DNA from 2 places in the Psychrobacillus sp. FJAT-21963 genome. Region 1 is predicted to be linked to the other one. Evidence: a T-box and tRNA genes for the amino acid it is inferred to sense, from the RefSeq annotation. Region 1 holds a T-box; the other holds one or more tRNA genes.
The links. The T-box of region 1 lies ahead of argS (arginine--tRNA ligase). A T-box ahead of a tRNA ligase gene usually reads a tRNA of that ligase, here a tRNA-Arg.
Positions count from the first base shown of each region.

Region 2: it has a tRNA-Arg gene. The T-box ahead of argS (arginine--tRNA ligase) is inferred to sense a tRNA for this amino acid. The anticodon was not compared.

Region 1 is NZ_LJIY01000001.1:843,146-852,061, forward strand. It holds partial or broken gene AN959_RS22010 (LamG-like jellyroll fold domain-containing protein) at 1-332, opposite strand, end outside; gene AN959_RS04040 (hypothetical protein) at 835-1,035, opposite strand; gene AN959_RS04045 (hypothetical protein) at 1,513-1,860, opposite strand; gene AN959_RS04050 (VOC family protein) at 2,001-2,372, opposite strand; gene AN959_RS04055 (hypothetical protein) at 2,512-2,700, opposite strand; gene AN959_RS04060 (hypothetical protein) at 2,728-2,976, opposite strand; gene AN959_RS04065 (DUF1028 domain-containing protein) at 3,059-3,904, opposite strand; partial or broken gene AN959_RS20535 (transposase) at 4,044-4,412, opposite strand; gene AN959_RS04070 (MBL fold metallo-hydrolase) at 4,710-5,555, opposite strand; T-box leader at 5,685-5,904, shown strand; gene argS (arginine--tRNA ligase) at 5,947-7,611, shown strand; gene AN959_RS04080 (collagen-like protein) at 7,966-8,916, shown strand, end outside.
Region 2 is NZ_LJIY01000009.1:139,710-147,569, forward strand. It holds gene whiA (DNA-binding protein WhiA) at 1-133, shown strand, start outside; gene AN959_RS17290 (HPr family phosphocarrier protein) at 153-410, shown strand; gene clpP (ATP-dependent Clp endopeptidase proteolytic subunit ClpP) at 715-1,311, opposite strand; tRNA gene AN959_RS17300 (tRNA-Arg) at 1,476-1,547, shown strand; gene AN959_RS17305 (hypothetical protein) at 1,998-2,180, shown strand; gene AN959_RS17310 (catalase) at 2,290-3,231, opposite strand; gene AN959_RS17315 (LemA family protein) at 3,395-3,973, shown strand; gene AN959_RS17320 (YgcG family protein) at 3,973-4,770, shown strand; gene AN959_RS17325 (glutaredoxin family protein) at 4,869-5,099, shown strand; gene AN959_RS17330 (sugar-binding transcriptional regulator) at 5,458-6,495, shown strand; gene gap (type I glyceraldehyde-3-phosphate dehydrogenase) at 6,507-7,514, shown strand; gene pgk (phosphoglycerate kinase) at 7,737-7,860, shown strand, end outside.

The DNA.
Region 1 (8,916 bases):
AAATATCTAAGTTGATTATCAGCTGTTAATTCAATATTAAACGCAGTTTTATTGCCCGATCTATAATTCCCAAACAAAATTTGACGCTGATTTGGATTAGGATCAAATTTTACCAACATTTCAAATGTTGATGGAACATTTTCCAACATATTATTTAATTGCACTGAATTATTCTTTGCGGGGTCAAAAATTACTCCCTCTATATTGCTCGACAGAACAGACTGCTGAGAATGTGGTACCCTCTCAACAACTTGAGACTCCGCTAATACAGAGCTTTGACCTAATATTAATAGCGCTAAAGTAGAAGATAAAACTGCACTTGATTTATTCATGATTAACGTCCTTTCATTTCAAAGTGTTTACGAGCGTATTACTACATCAATTAGTTTTTGAATTGATTTGGTGAACATCCTAAGAATAGAGAATAAATTCGGTCTGAACTTTGCTTTCTTTTTTCATTGGAGGTTTATACTAATCTAATATTGCTCCTGCACATTCAAAATACATTTGCTTCAATTCTCATCCAATTCCATCACCTGCTTTTGCCATAACTTTTGCTTGACAGTGCAAGAATAATCGTTTTTTTGCTGTTTTACAATATGAAAAACAATATATTTACATAACATTAACTTTATTCACAGAGAAAACATGGAATAATTACAATTCCCTCATAATTATTTTTATAGGAAGAATATAAAACATTTCATTGTCCCCTTAGTACTTAATTCTGGTGCCTCAATTATTAGCCTCATCAGAGTCTATTTGTGTAATTTCTTGTGTAGATTGAATTAACTCTAAAATTCTTTGATTATTTCTATCATCATGAAGAGGATTCTAGATTTCATTCTTCGTTTTGAAAACACCATTTTGATATTTTTTCGTCTGCTTATAATCATTGTTTTCAAATAGTTCCAGTTGCATGTTTTTCATATAAATTTCTATTTCCATCAATAAACCAGTCAATATTAGTAAAATTCCAAACGCAAAATGTATCTTCTTATGATTCAAACCTATTTTTTCAAATAACATAAACAAAAGACAATACCCCTTATATATAGATAAAACTTTTCATTTTGTACTCTTCTTTAACTAAACTGCTGCGTTAGTTTTTCACACTGCATTACCAAATCTTTTTGATGTTTTGGACCTAAAAATAGACCATCGAAATGATGGTCTGATTAACTAAAGCACCGGTTAGTTGAATAAGGAATTTGATAATTTAACTATAATAGCCAACGATATATTCTCTTTGAGTCGTTTCTTCAATGTCATTATTTTCTACAAGGTCATTAATTCCTTTATAATAATGTCCCATAAATTTGTTCCTTCAAATATTTCATATGGATGTGTCATATAACTAACCTCCTTGTTTATCTACTGATAGTATTTCGTTAATAGATATGTCTTCTTCAACTAATCTGCTATGTTAATTCAAAAAGAAAAAAGAGTTGCCTATGCAACCCATAATCTTCAACTAAAGCACCCGTTTTTTCAACGAGAATAAAATATCGTTTAGTCTCCAGCAATATGTACCCTGCCTATTTCCGAACTGGACAATTGTTTTATAAATTCTTCAAATTCGTTAAGTTTATTTATCGATATATATACTTTGTAATTATTAAGTTCTGTTATTAGGTTGGAAAGTCTCTCTCCTGAAAATGTTTCATTAGTAAGATAAAAATCGCTAAGACTTCTAAGTTCCAAATAACTACGCCACAGCTTCTTAGAAGTAAATATTTCATTATGTAGACTTTCACTCAATTCGTATAATCCAATCTCTCTATCTTCTTGATCATATAAGACCACATCAAATCCCAAATGCAGTGCCCTCCTTAAATAACTATTACTTAACTTTTCCATATAGATTCCTCCTTCAACTAACCTGCTTCGTTAGTTGAAAAAGAAAAAAGAGCTGCATTGCAACTCAATGAACTCTTCAACTAAAACACACGTTTGTTCTATAAAAAAAACGATTCTTATAAAGAATCGCTCCCTTCATTTCATCTGTGTTGATCTAAAAGAATGGTATTTCCATCAGGATCTTCAATTGTGAAATGTGCTGGCCCTTTGCTTGTTTCATCTGCTTCAGACAGTAGTTTAATTCCATTTTCTTTAAGCTGATTTTGGATGTCTCGAATGTCCGTAAACGAATTTAGATTTTCGGCATTTTCATTCCATCCTGGATTAAAAGTCAGCATGTTCTTTTCAAACATTCCTTGGAATAGACCAATTACGCAACTTCCATTTTTCATAATGAGCCATTTTTGGGTAATATCCCCTCCGAATGCTTGAAATCCTAGGTTTTCGTAAAATGATTTTGATTTGTTAATATCCTTTACACTTAAACTTACAGAGAATGCGCCTAGTTTCATAATTCCTCCAACAAAAAATTAATAATTTAGAAAATTTATTTCATAAATTAAGTATACACTATTACTTTGAAAAACACCTTTCAGTTTGTTCCTTATATTAAAATCAAGTTTAGCATCACAACTCATAGAAGAGATTCTCTTAAAACGACCCATTTTGATGGTTATACCGATCCACTTCGCGAAAAGAATCGGCTTCCGCAAAGTTTTGATCCAATGACTTTTCCTGTTCTTTAAAATTATATTTCCTACCAGTAATAATATCCACAAGATAGCTGCCTACAACGAGAGTTACTATGGAACCCCAGAAAATCCACATAACCGTATGCATTACATTGCCTCCCTGATGATATTTAAGTTATTTCTCCCAAATTTCAATCCATCTATAGACTACTCTTGAAGATTTTTCAATAGGTGCATATTCAATAAACCCTGCTGGTTTGTTATTCTCTATAATTTTTATATACTTTAAACCTTCACTGAAACTTCCTTTAAGCCATTCATTTTTATTTATGTAACCTGTTGAATTTGGCTTACTACGAAGACAATAACATCCCTGATGATCTAAATTCTTTTCGTCTAACTCAACTATTTCAATTGTTTCCAACTATTTCTCCCCACTTAAGATATTCTATCCCGATAATTTATTAACAAAAGGAGGAACCCTATTTTTCTATGATTCTCCTCATTTATTTAATCCGCATATAATCCAAGACTTTTTGATCTATAAATCCCCTCTGTTGAACTCGCTCATCAAAGTTTTCCATGAGGTGGTAAGATTGCACTGCATCTAATAAATCCTCACGTTCTTCAAGAACTCGATCCAAATGGCCATTTTCATAGAGTAAATTTTGAATCTCTTCTTGTAGTTCACCTTCTATTTTTAAAACATCTTCTGGCAGAGTAGCTTCAAAATAGAGCCGATGTAATTTTAATAAACGCGCTAACTCTTTAACAGGCTCTTCATGATCATCTACTCGAAGGTCAATATAGCGATCATTAAATCCTCCATAGCTGCTATTTTCTTTTACAACTAACAAAGCTGCAGATTGTTTTCCACGGCTGTCACCACCTGCAAGATCTCCCGCATACAAAGCAGCTAATAAGCGTTCAGCTAAGGAATAACCCACTGCTTGCTCAAAAGAATTTTGCATTGCTTCTACAGTGTGATGGTCCACTAAAATATTTCCTTGTATAGCAAAATTTTCTCCAGCATAACCACCTGCCCAATCATAACAATCCTCGCCTGTAAAGGTAATACTTTTTCCCTGTGCATCTACTATTCCTACCTGCCTAAGTGCAGACCTATCATCATTTTCAACAAGTTTCTTTAAAACTTCCTTAGGTTCCAGTCCTATTTCAAGCAACTCAAGTCCATATTTACCATAATCTAAATTTGCCCAGGATTGGGTTGCGATAGCGCCTACACCGGATTTTGCAAAAGGAACGACTGCTCCTACGCTTAAAAATTTGGACGCTACTGCTACACCTAACTCTTTCGTTTGCGGATCATATCCAATAATTGAAAATGTCATTTATTGTACCCCTCTCATTTTCCACACCCTTGTATACTTCTATTTTAACTTTATATTCTGTCAATTAAAAGAACCCACCCTATCTTAAGAGGGTGGGTCCAGATTGTAAAAGTAATCTGAACGTTCGTTCGTCTCTCGAGATACTTTTTAACATGCGGTAAAAGATTTGTTCAAAGATATCGATTTCTTGAAAACTACGACCATAGTTCTTACCGAAGGTTGAGAAGTGCGATATTTCTGTATGAAAACCAAATCCTAAAAACCAACCAACGATTCCCCATATTCGTTTCAATCTCTTTTATTATTTGGCGCATCGAACGGATGCCAAATGTATATGGAATAAACGTCATTTTAAATAACATTACGAGATCAATAATTGGCCGCCCAGTTGTAGAATAAAGACGCTATACTAATGGATAAATGAATGGAAATCAATAGCGGCATCTAATATTACTGACCAAATGTTCCTTCGGTAGCCACGGTCATTGATTTGGTTTTTAATCATCATGATATTCAATACCTCAACGACTTAGAAGAAATTCAACTCTTTTTAAATTAGCCAACACGAGTCGATTGGAGTGGAAGGCGCGAAGACTCCTACGGGAACAGCACGAGCCGAAGCACCCGGACTGAGCGTAGCGAGGGAGAAGGCTGAGGCCGTGCCCGTGGAAAGCGTAGCACCTGAAACGGAAATCGACGATTTCTTGCTATTTATTATAAATAAAAAAAGACTATAAACAATTTCAAATTTCTTTGAGTTTGTCTACAGTCTGAACCCACCCTTTTTTAGAGGGTGGGTTTAAAGCTAATTTTTTATTTCATCAACATACTTTCCATAACTAGGCATCGCGATCTGTTCAAAATCTTTTACTAATAGATGTAGGTTACTAGCTAATAAATCACCAGTCATTGGTAAGCCATGCCCTGTAACAGCTACTTTAGGTTTTAATTCGGCTAACCTTTCTACTGATTCCCTTGCTGCCACCCAATCTGTTGTAAAATATCTTGGAGGGCCACTAATTTCCTGCTCCTGAGTGATTACTTTATATAAATATTCTTGTTTTACAGTAACAAATGCATCTCCAACTATTAGAACTTTATCTTCATCCCTAAACAGGGATACATGACCTGGCGTATGTCCGGGAGTATGAATCCATTTAAAACCGGGCATATGAGGAACTGTTCCATCTGATGGCAATTCCTTCACAAGATTTCCTAAATTAATTGGATCCTTTGGAAACATAGCAGACATTTTGGCTACCATACCGCCTTCTACTGTAGGATCTGGATTTTGATAACTTTCCCTTCCTGTTAAAAAAGGCAGTTCCAAACTATGTGCATAAACTGGTATATCCCATTTCTCCACTAACTCAATAATTGCACCTACATGATCAAAGTGTCCGTGAGTTAAAATAATGGCATTAGGTTTTTTATTTTCACCAAACCGTTCCTCTATAATGGAGATAATCTCCTTTGATGAATGTGGCATACCAGCATCTACTAGAACAAAATCATTAGACTGAGGGTGTCCAACTAAACAAATATTGACAATTTGAATTGTATGGCAAAAAATATCTGGGAGCACCTCAAATCCTACACCACTTCCAACTGATGTTGCAGGTATAAATTTATAATCATCACCATATGAAATAGTATGATCCACAATATCCCTCTTTTCATTTTCCTTACATTTAGTTTCTCACTACTGTATATATTTATACCACCCTATTTACTTCACTAAACAAGTTGACATCTTCTCTCTTATTTGGTAAATTCATTTTTAATATCTGAGATAAAGAGAGTAACAACATCGGAATACCAAGCGAGCTAGGGATGGTGTTAGCCTAGTTATGATGAGTTGTGAACCGCACTTTGGAGATGCTTAAAAGAAAAACGCATGCGCCCTTTTTCTTTTAAGCCGGAGACTCACCGTTAGGAGAAAGTGGCCTATTAAAGGCAAATTGAGTGGTACCGCGGAAGTTCAAGCTTTCGTCTCATCAATATGATGAGACGAGGGCTTTTTTTATTTAGGAGGAGTTTAGATGAAACAGCTAGTTGTAGACATTCTTCAAAATTTCACATCCGAAATAATCGAGGAGAATATGATTGAGGTGCCTGCGTATGCACATTTAGGTGACTATGCCCTACCTTGTTTTTCATTTGCCAAAAAACAAAGGAAGTCGCCTCATGTAATAGCAGAAGAATTAGCAACACGTTTAAAGGACGAAAATATTGAAAATGCAAAAGCAGTAAACGGTTACGTAAATATATTCATGAAACGTGTACCATTTACAAATTCCGTTTTGAGTTCTATTCACACAGAAGGTGTACAATATGGTTCTTCTTATCATGGAGCTGGAGATATAGTTACAATTGATATGTCCTCTCCAAATATTGCAAAACCATTTTCCATGGGACATTTACGTTCAACAGTTATAGGAAATTCAATTGCCTTATTACTAGAAAAAAGTGGTTACAAACCATTTAAGATCAACCACCTAGGTGATTGGGGCACACAGTTCGGAAAATTACTCGTAGCTTATCATTTGTGGGGAGACAAAAAGAAGGTGGAAAAAGCCCCTATTCAAACTTTACTAGAACTGTACATTCGTTTTCATAAAGAAGCGGAAATAGACGAAACCCTTAATGATAAAGGAAGAGCAGCTTTTAAATCATTAGAGGACGGCGAGCCATCTGCATTGGCTCTATGGGAATGGTTTCGAACAGAATCATTAAAGGAATTTCAAAAAATTTATGACCTACTTGGGGTTACTTTTGACTCCTATCAAGGGGAAGCCTTTTACAATGACAAAATGGATCCAATAGTGGATGAATTACAACAAAAAAAGCTATTAATAGAGTCTGATGGAGCACTTGTAGTAGATGTTGGAGAAAATGTACCACCATGTTTAATAAAAAAGTCAGATGGTGCAACTTTGTATGCGACAAGAGACATAACAGCTGCCTTTCATCGAAAAAAGAGTTATCATTTCACGAAGTCTTTGTATGTTGTTGGAAACGAACAAAGCCTACACTTTTCGCAGTTAAAAATTGTGTTAAACAAAATGGGATTAGAGTGGTCTGAAGCAATTCAACATATTCCTTTTGGATTGATTTTGAAAAATGGAAAAAAATTATCAACACGAAAAGGTAAAATAATTCTATTAGAAGAAGTATTAAATGAGGCTATTCAATTAGCCGAGAAAACAATAGAAGAAAAAAATCCTCAGCTAAAAAATAAAAAAGAGGTTGCAAAAGAAGTAGGTGTTGGAGCTATTATCTTTAGTGATTTAAAACAACACCGAAAGCATGACATAGAATTCGATATAAAGAAAATGCTTCAAACCGAGGGTGAAACAGGACCGTATATACAATATACGTACGCACGTGCTTGCTCTATTTTAAGAAAAGCTCAAGAAGTAGAAACTTTCCTAGTGAAAGAAGTCAATGATTATGAATGGGAAGTTATTAAATCACTTCAACAATTTCCATCCATCACTCAGCGAGCTGCTTCTGAGTATGACCCATCCTTAATAGCAAAATACGCATTAGATTTGTCACAAGTATTTAATTCATTTTATGGTAACGTGCAAATCTTAAAAGACCCTACTCACTTACCTTATCGTTTAGCGATTGTTCAATCTGTAGTAACTGTGTTAGGAGAATCTTTAAGATTGTTAGGTATGAAAGCGCCAAGCGAAATGTAAACATACAAAGGAACTGTCCATTTCTTAGTTCAGTTCCTTTGTTCCACCTTTTCATTAGAACTTATATTATCTATTAGTCAACATTTGAATACTCAAACAAATGATTAATCATTCCTTTTACCGCTTTAGTCTTGTATCCTTTATTCCTGACTATAAAAGTCTCCCTGCTCTCCTCTTCCTATGCGATGCAACTCTAGAAATTTATTGAGCCAAAGTCCCAACTATAATCAAATGCCATGCAATACATCTCCTAAATACTCATTCACTCGAATAATATTAGAATTTCCACCACTGACTAAAGTCCAACCCCCCTCACCCCTTTTGAATACTTTAATAGAGAGAGGAAGTGAACAATTGGAAAAAAGAGAACCATGCAGCAAGTGTGGAAAGATTCATCCCCCTAGGGGCAGGCGAGGACCACGAGGTTTGGAGGGGCCTTCTGGTGAGCAAGGTCCTCCTGGCGAGCAAGGTCCTCCTGGGGCAAGGGGACCTCGGGGGGCAATGGGTTATGAGGGTCCGCCAGGCAGGCCTGGACTCCAAGGAGAGCAAGGTCCTCCTGGGATACCTGGACCAAAAGGAGATAAGGGTGAAATCGGTCCTCGTGGGAAACAAGGACCTCCTGGAGTTCCTGGTGAACAGGGGCCTCCTGGAGTGGCAGGAGCTCCTGGGATAACTGGTCCAAAAGGAGATAAGGGAGATAAAGGTGAAACCGGGCCTCCTGGGAAACAAGGACCTCCTGGAGTTCCTGGTGAACAGGGGCCTCCTGGAGTGGCAGGAGCTCCTGGGATACCTGGTTCAAAAGGAGATAAGGGAGATAAAGGTGAAACCGGTCCTCGTGGAAAACAAGGACCTCCTGGGGTAGCAGGGCCGACTGGACCAACTGGAGCTAAAGGTCCCCCTGGAGTGGCGGGACCTCCTGGACCATCTGTAGGGATTTCAGAATATGCTTATATTTTTAATACCGATAAGCAACGGACTTTTCAAGAAGAAGATATCAAATTTAATAAGAATGGTATTATGACAGCAGGAATTACCCATAAAGAAGGAGAAGCAATTATCCACATAAAACATGGTGGAGTTTACGAAATTATTTATCACTTATCAGGAAGACATCCAAACCAGTTAACTCTATTTGCAAATGGTATAGAGATTGAAGGTACATCCTTTAGTGATGAAAGTGGAAATAACCAAAATGTAGGTATTCAAATTCTTCGTTTAAAGGATAATACTAATTTAACTCTCCGTAATCATACGTCCCTACCGAGTTATCTTGACCTACGGTTGGATGGAGGCGGTTCACAAATC
Region 2 (7,860 bases), on a different contig from region 1:
ATACCAAGATGTTACATTGAAAGAATTAGGTGAAATGGTTTCCACTGGAAATGTGAGTAAATCAGGAATAAATCATCGTTTGCGTAAAATAGATGAAATTGCAGACGCACTTCGTAGAGGCGAGACAATTTAGGGAAATGGAGCGTAGAAAAATGACAGAAAAACAAGTCGAAGTCAAATTACCAGCCGGACTACAAGCGAGACAGGCAGCTTTATTTGTCCAAGAGGCTAATCGTTATATTGCAGATGTTTATTTAGAAAAAGATGCGAAGAAAGTAAATGCAAAAAGTATCATGGGAATTATGAGCCTAGCCATCAGTAAAGGAATCAACGTAACTTTGAGTGCAGATGGTTCGGACGAGGAAGAAGCAGTAGAAGCATTAGCAAAATTTATTTCCCATGAAAATTAAAAAAGAGAGCGCCCAACTAGTCAGCTAAGACGAAAAGGCGGTCTTTTTATTTAGGCTCTTTGTAGATATGCAAAGGGTCCTTTACATGTGCTTACTGTGTTTGTGACCGGATAGATAAAAATGTGTCCGGATAAAATTAATTTCTGACCGTATAAAATATTTTCCGTCCACATAAAAAATTATTTGTCCATATAGCGTCATTATATAGAAAAAGAGTGAAGGAAAGTGACCCAGTCACTTTCCTCCACTCTTTAATCGTAGAATCAATAACATATAAATGCTACCCAGAGCTACGATTATTCTATTATGCTTTTTTCATTTCGCTACGGTCGATAATATGGTCGATTAAACCATATTCTTTTGCACGTTCAGCAGTCATGAAATTATCACGATCTGTGTCTCTAGCGATTACTTCAATAAGTTGACCAGTGCGTTCAGAAATAATATTGTTTAATTTATCACGTAAAAATAAAATACGTTTTGCAGCAATTTCAATTTCCGTTGCTTGCCCTTGAGCGCCACCAAGTGGTTGGTGAATCATTACTTCTGCGTTAGGAAGTGCATAGCGTTTTCCTTTTGCTCCTGCTGTAAGAAGGAAAGCACCCATGGAAGCAGCCATACCGATGCAGATTGTTTGTACATCTGGTTTGATGAACTGCATTGTATCATAGATGGCCATGCCAGCTGTAATACTTCCGCCTGGGCTATTAATATAGATGGAAATATCTTTATCTGGATCTTCTGCTTCTAAGAATAATAGTTGGGCAACAATGGAGTTAGCCACGTTATCATCGATACCGCTTCCAAGCATAATAATACGGTCTTTTAATAATCGGGAGTAGATGTCATATGCACGTTCTCCACGATTTGTTTGTTCAATAACTGTAGGAATTAAATTCATCCTGATTGCCTCCTTCAAAGGTGGTTTGATTATTTGATTACTGAGAAAAGTTCCCTCAGCTGTAACTTTATCATACACATTAAGGTCAAGGAAGGTCAAATATTAAGCATTGAAATGATAGCTTGAATTATTTGCGTTCCATTTGTATAATAGAAAGGTCGCTTGCCCTCGTAGTTTAATGGATATGACACAAGATTCCGGTTCTTGGGATGGGGGTTCGATTCCCTCCGAGGGCGTATTTTAGTTTTTTCAAAACACTCTAAGACGTTGGTAACACAACTTTTTAGAGTGTTTTTTTATTATAATTGCATCATCGGTGTTCCACTTTTCCTGCTAGAACCACCGCCTTCCGCTCCTATTCCACAGTAGTACTCTTTAAAGATATGCTAACCTCAGAAGCTAAATACTTTTTCCTCACTTTTAACTAGCACTATTTGTATTACGTACAAAGTCTATCCAAATAATTCCTGCTTCAATCGGAATTCATGCTAACTCTTAAGTAAACATTAACCGTTCGGAAGGTGGGAACAATCTATTTATTCTTATTTGGAACCTATTTACAATTCAACCGTATTAGTTATTAGTAGAAGATTTGTAAATTTCGACCTTTGGGTTTTAATAAAGAGTTCTTGCAGTTTTTTTATAGCATACAAGAATATAAATGGCGTAAAGGAGGTGTCGGAGAAATGTTATGGCTACTTGTTTTAGGGATCGCTGGATTGTTTGTTCTAATCGGTTTCGGATACGACTATTTCATTCGGAAAGACTTTAGTGAATTCAATACACCAGAAGTAAACCAAAATGTAGAAAATGCGAAAAGAGATGCAAAAACGGTGGAAAGTGCAAGTTTTAACGGATTCGGTGGTTAGCAACTTCTGATAGAAGTTACTCTGGATAACATTGTATTGATCAATTTGCTTTTTAGAGGATACCATTTAAAACACTCTACACATAGCTTTATATGTGTAGAGTGTCTTATTATTCATTGTTCCGTCTATTATAAGAAACGCTGTAAGCTTCATGACGGAAGTGTAAGATTGGATCATTGGTTAGTTCAATGCCTTTTCCAACAATCGTTGGATCGAATAATAATTCTTCCTTCGGTTGAAGGGCTTTTAATAATGTAAGTTGTCCAACGACAATTTTTTCTCGATCATCTGGCCATGGATCGGTAGGATCATCGGTAGGGTCGCTATCTAATCCTAATCGAATAACTAAATTAAATGAAACTGGGCCATTTGCCAATCGAGCGTTGAGATCCTCGCTAAGATAATTTGGTGAAGATTTACTCACATCCAAATTAGAGGAGTTTTCTACTAGTTTTACAGGTTGCCACTCGTATTTGATTGCTTGCCGCTTACCATCTTTATTAATAAAGTAAAAGGCATGTATAGGGTAATAGTTTAAGAGTGCATAACTTGTTGGTGGTTGCTTCATTTGTTCTTTAAGCGCGGCGAAAATGTTTTTTCTATCGGGATATTTTTTTAAGATATTTACTATACCTAATCCTAAATCTACCTTATCTAGACCTGTTTTGTCGGCAGTTAGTGTTTTTAGCATGTCTACAAATGTTTCAGGACTCTTCGTTACAAACATGGGGACTGTCGTGCTGACTAAATGACTTGTTTTACCATCTGGTAAGTGGAAGTGGACAGACATACCTTTAGCAGGTGAAAGGAAATCAGCTGCTGATGGATTTGGAGGACTATTTGAGAACCGAACAGTCACAGGGATTTCTTCGTTTTGAAGATGCTCAGCAATCGTAAAAGGTTTTGCATTGCCTGTTGGTTTAAAAATGGCATCGTAATATATTCCTTTTGCATGGGCACGACGAGATCCGGGAAACCTACCTTCTATGTTTTCTAGTGCATCGACTGCTTCAGTTGGCAAAGTGCTATGTTGCTCATTAGATGTATTCATCTGAATCACCCCATTAAATAAACTTTATTTATCATTACCACTCATGGATAAAATTAAACAAAAGCAGTACTAACATTCTTGTTTCTAGCGAATAGCATGGGATGTTTTAGATTTTAGAATTTAAGGTAGATTAAGACTATACGCAAATTAGAGGTGAATGAATATGAAAAAATTATTAGGTCCAATTGTTATAATTGTGGTGATTATTGCAATTTTTGCAGCCATTTTAATACCAAGTTATAACGGTTTTGTTAACGGAGAAGAAGATGTGAATAAAGCATACGCGCAAATTGAGAACCAATTACAACGACGTATGGATTTGATACCAAACTTAGTGAACACAGTTAAAGGTTTTGCTGCACATGAAGAAGAAGTGCTTGGAAATATAGCAGATGCACGTTCTAGATTGGCTGGAGCGAATACTCCAGAAGAACAAGCGGAAGCGAATAATGAGTTATCAGGTGCTTTGAGCAGATTATTAGTTGTTGTAGAAAATTACCCGGAACTAAAAGCGGATGCTAATTTCCGTCAACTAATGGATGAGCTTGCAGGAACTGAAAATCGTTTATCTGTAGCACGTGAAGATTATAATGCAGTAGTTTCGGATTACAATAAAAAAGTAAAGAGAATGCCAGGAAGTATCGTTGCTTCTATATTTGGATTTGATGAGAAAGAGTACTTTGAAGCAGACGCAGCAGCTCAGGACGCTCCGAACGTTGACTTTGAAGGGGATGGCGAGTAATGGTAAAAGTTGCGCGAATGCTCATCGTTGCGCTACTTTTATGTCTTAGTTTACCAATAGTAACTGTAGCGGCATCTAATATTCCTGAACCAATTCCAGGTGAATTGTATGTTCAGGACTACGAAAATTATTTATCTGATACGACAGAGCAACAGATTGAAGAGTTAGGAGTTAATTTAGAAAATGCTACAGGCTCACAAATTGTTGTGATGATTATCAACTCCTTAAATGGTCAAGATGTGAACCAATTTAGTGTAGATGTGATTCGAGAATTCGGTATTGGTGATAAAGCAAAGAACAATGGTGTTCTACTTGTAATTGAAACAGATCCCGATAAGGTTGGAGATAGAGAAGTATATATTGCAGTTGGTCAAGGACTTGAAGGTGCACTACCCGATGGAAAAATAGGACGAATTATTGATGAATATACAATGCCTTATTTAAATCAAGGTTCTGTAGATGATGCGGTACTTTCAACTTATCAAGTTCTCTATAATGAGGTTGCAACTGAATATGGTTGGGACGGAGAATTGGTAGAACCTAAGAACCCGGCTAATACAGATGAAGGGTTTTCCTTTACAACGATCATTGCAATAATAATTGTAATTTATATTATCTTCTCTATTATGAATGGAGGCGGTAGAGGTGGTCCTGGTGGACGTCGTCGTTCTCGATCCATAATGTTCGGACCTGGAAGCTTCGGAGGTGGCTTTGGCGGTGGTAGAAGCTCTGGTGGAGGTTTCGGTGGATTCGGAGGAGGAAGCGCTGGAGGCGGCGGTGCAGGACGTAAATGGTGATGGTCTAGTTGATAAATGCTTATTATGTAAGTAATATTATAATTAATCGAACGCTCAATTATAATTGAGCGTTCTCTTTTTTCAAGGAGGCAATGTAAGTGAAAGTTTATTTATATACAAGACCAGGATGCCATTTGTGCGATGAAGCCAGATTAATGTTAAAGCTTGTACAAGAGGACGTTTCTTTTGAAATGAGTGAAGTGAATATAGAAGAAGACGATGATTTACATGAAAAATATATGCTTATGATCCCAGTAGTTGTTTTTGAGGATGAAATTATTCAATATGGAAAGGTAGATTACGCTACGTTACTGGAAGCATTACTATAAGTATGCTTCCGTACTTTTGCTTCTCACAGTAAATAATAGTTATTAGCTATATTTTCTCTTTAGTCGCAACATTCCTATGCATATTCGCTACATTTATATGACTATTCGCTACATTTATATGATTACCCGCTACTTACTTTGATTTCCTACACGTAAGAAGCGAAGCTACACCTTAATATATTCAGAATCTCATCTATTTCTTTGAATCTCCCTTTGTCTTCCGAAATAATGCACAAATAATTGCCAATTTGAATATTATATTGTATGATTATTTTATTGATTCACTTTTTTTTTAAGTAACTGGGACATTTTTTGTGGTAGTGGGACAAAAATGTCACATTAGGTTAGGAAGTGAAATATGGACCCTTTGCTCACAGCTCAATTAAAGCTAATTCCTGAAATGAGTGATTTGTTACAAAAGAGATATCAAATACTGCAAATGATTCAAATCTCTAAAGGGATTGGACGTCGTGTTTTAGGAGAACAACTAGGTTTATCAGAAAGAGATACAAGAAAAGAACTAGATGCTTTAAGGATGCAAAACTTAATTGAGGTTTCACGAGAAGGAGCAGCAATTACTCCAACCGGAACCCAAGTACTACTAGATTTAAAAGAAGTTGTTCGAGAATGGTCAGGTAGATTAACTCTTGAACAAACACTTTTAAAATATTTACACATTAAAGAAGTGATAATTGTACCTGGAAATGTAGATACTAACAAAAATGCAGAAATGCTTTTGTCACAAGAAGCAGCAAAGTATTTGGAGAGTATTTTAAACGATGACAAAATAATCGCTGTTACTGGCGGTTCTACCATTGCATCAATTTCCAACTTCGTACATGAAACATCCCGATGGAAAAACTTGATGTTTATCGCAGCAAGAGGCGGTGTTGGAAAAGATGTCTCATTACAAGCTAATACGATTGCCTCTCTTTTCTCCGATAAAATGAATGGAACTTATCGGACATTGTATATGCCGGATAGTTTAAGTGAAGAAGCATACACTACGATGAAGAAAGAACCATTTATACAAGAAATGATGGACCTATATGAAAGAACAAATATTATTATTCATGGTATAGGTGATGCAGCTGAAATGGCTCGAAGAAGAAATTCTACTGAAGCTGAGATAGAGCGTTTAAAAGAGATTGGTTCTGTCAGTGAAGCATTTGGATATTATTTTAATGAACAAGGCGAAGCTGTACATCGAATTAGAACGATTGGAATCCAATTAAAACAATTAAAAAATATAGAGTATTTGCTTGCAGTTGCAGGTGGTGCCAAAAAAGCAAAAGCACTTTTATCTTATTTTAAACAAGCGCCGTCACAAACTGTGTTAGTGACAGATGAGGGTGCAGCAAACGAAATGATGAAAATAATCTCACAAACAAACTAGGAGGAAACAAAATGACAGTAAAAATAGCTATTAACGGGTTTGGACGAATTGGACGAAAAGTTTTTAGAGAAGCGTTAGAAGAGAAAGATCTTGAAGTGGTTGCAATCAATGATTTAACAGATGCTGCAATGCTTGCACATTTGTTAAAATATGATTCTGTACATGGAATTTTTGATGCAGAAGTTACTTCTGAGGGCGATTACTTAATCGTTAATGGAAAAAACATTCGTGTATTCGCAGAAAAAGATCCTTCTGCACTTCCTTGGAAAGAGCAACAAGTGGACATTGTTATTGAATGTACAGGTATTTTTAGTACTACTGAAAAAGCTGGGAAACATATTGAAGCTGGAGCTAAAAAAGTTATTCTATCTGCACCAGCAAAAGATAATATGCCTACATTTGTTATGGGTGTAAATGCAGATAAATATAACCCAGAAACAGATCATGTCGTATCAAATGCTTCTTGTACAACAAACTGTCTAGCTCCTGTAGCAAAAGTGTTACAAGATCAATTTGGTATTAAACGTGGAATGATGACGACAGTTCACTCATACACAAATGATCAACGTATTTTGGATTTACCACATAGTGATTATCGTCGTGCACGTGCAGCAGCAGAATCGATGATTCCTACAACTACTGGGGCAGCATCAGCAGTTGCAAAAGTACTTCCTGAACTAAAAGGTAAATTAGATGGTATGGCTGTTCGTGTGCCAACTCCAAATGTTTCCTTAGTAGACTTTGTAGCAGAATTAGAAAAAGATGTAACAGTAGAACAAATTAATACTGCATTAAAAGAAGCTTCGGAAAATGAGTTAAAAGGAATACTAGCTTACAACGAGCTACCTCTTGTTTCTATCGACTATAATGGAAATACTTCTTCCTCTACAGTTGATGGACTCTCAACGATGGTACTTGGAGACAATCTTATTAAAGTAATCTCTTGGTATGACAATGAATCAGGATACTCAGCACGTTGTATCGATCTAGCTCTTCTTATGATGAAAAAAGGACTATAATACGCCGAATTGTAATGAATTTCTAAATAGCGTTTATGTTTAATAACCTCTATAATGGAAGAGGGTAAAAGGAGCAAGGGTTACCCTTCGCTCCTTATTTTTTTAATAAAAGATTGACAGTAATAAGTTCTATAAAGTACTGTCCAGACTTCAGGCGCCAGCCGCATGTCGCGGCTAAGCGGGCGACTTACTCATTTCTCATTATATTAGGGGGCTTTTCTCATGTATGAAAAACAAACAATGAAAGACGTTTCTTTACAAGGTAAGAGAGTATTTTGCCGAGTAGACTTTAACGTACCTATGGAAGATGGAAAGATTACGGACGATACACGTATTCGAGCAGCAC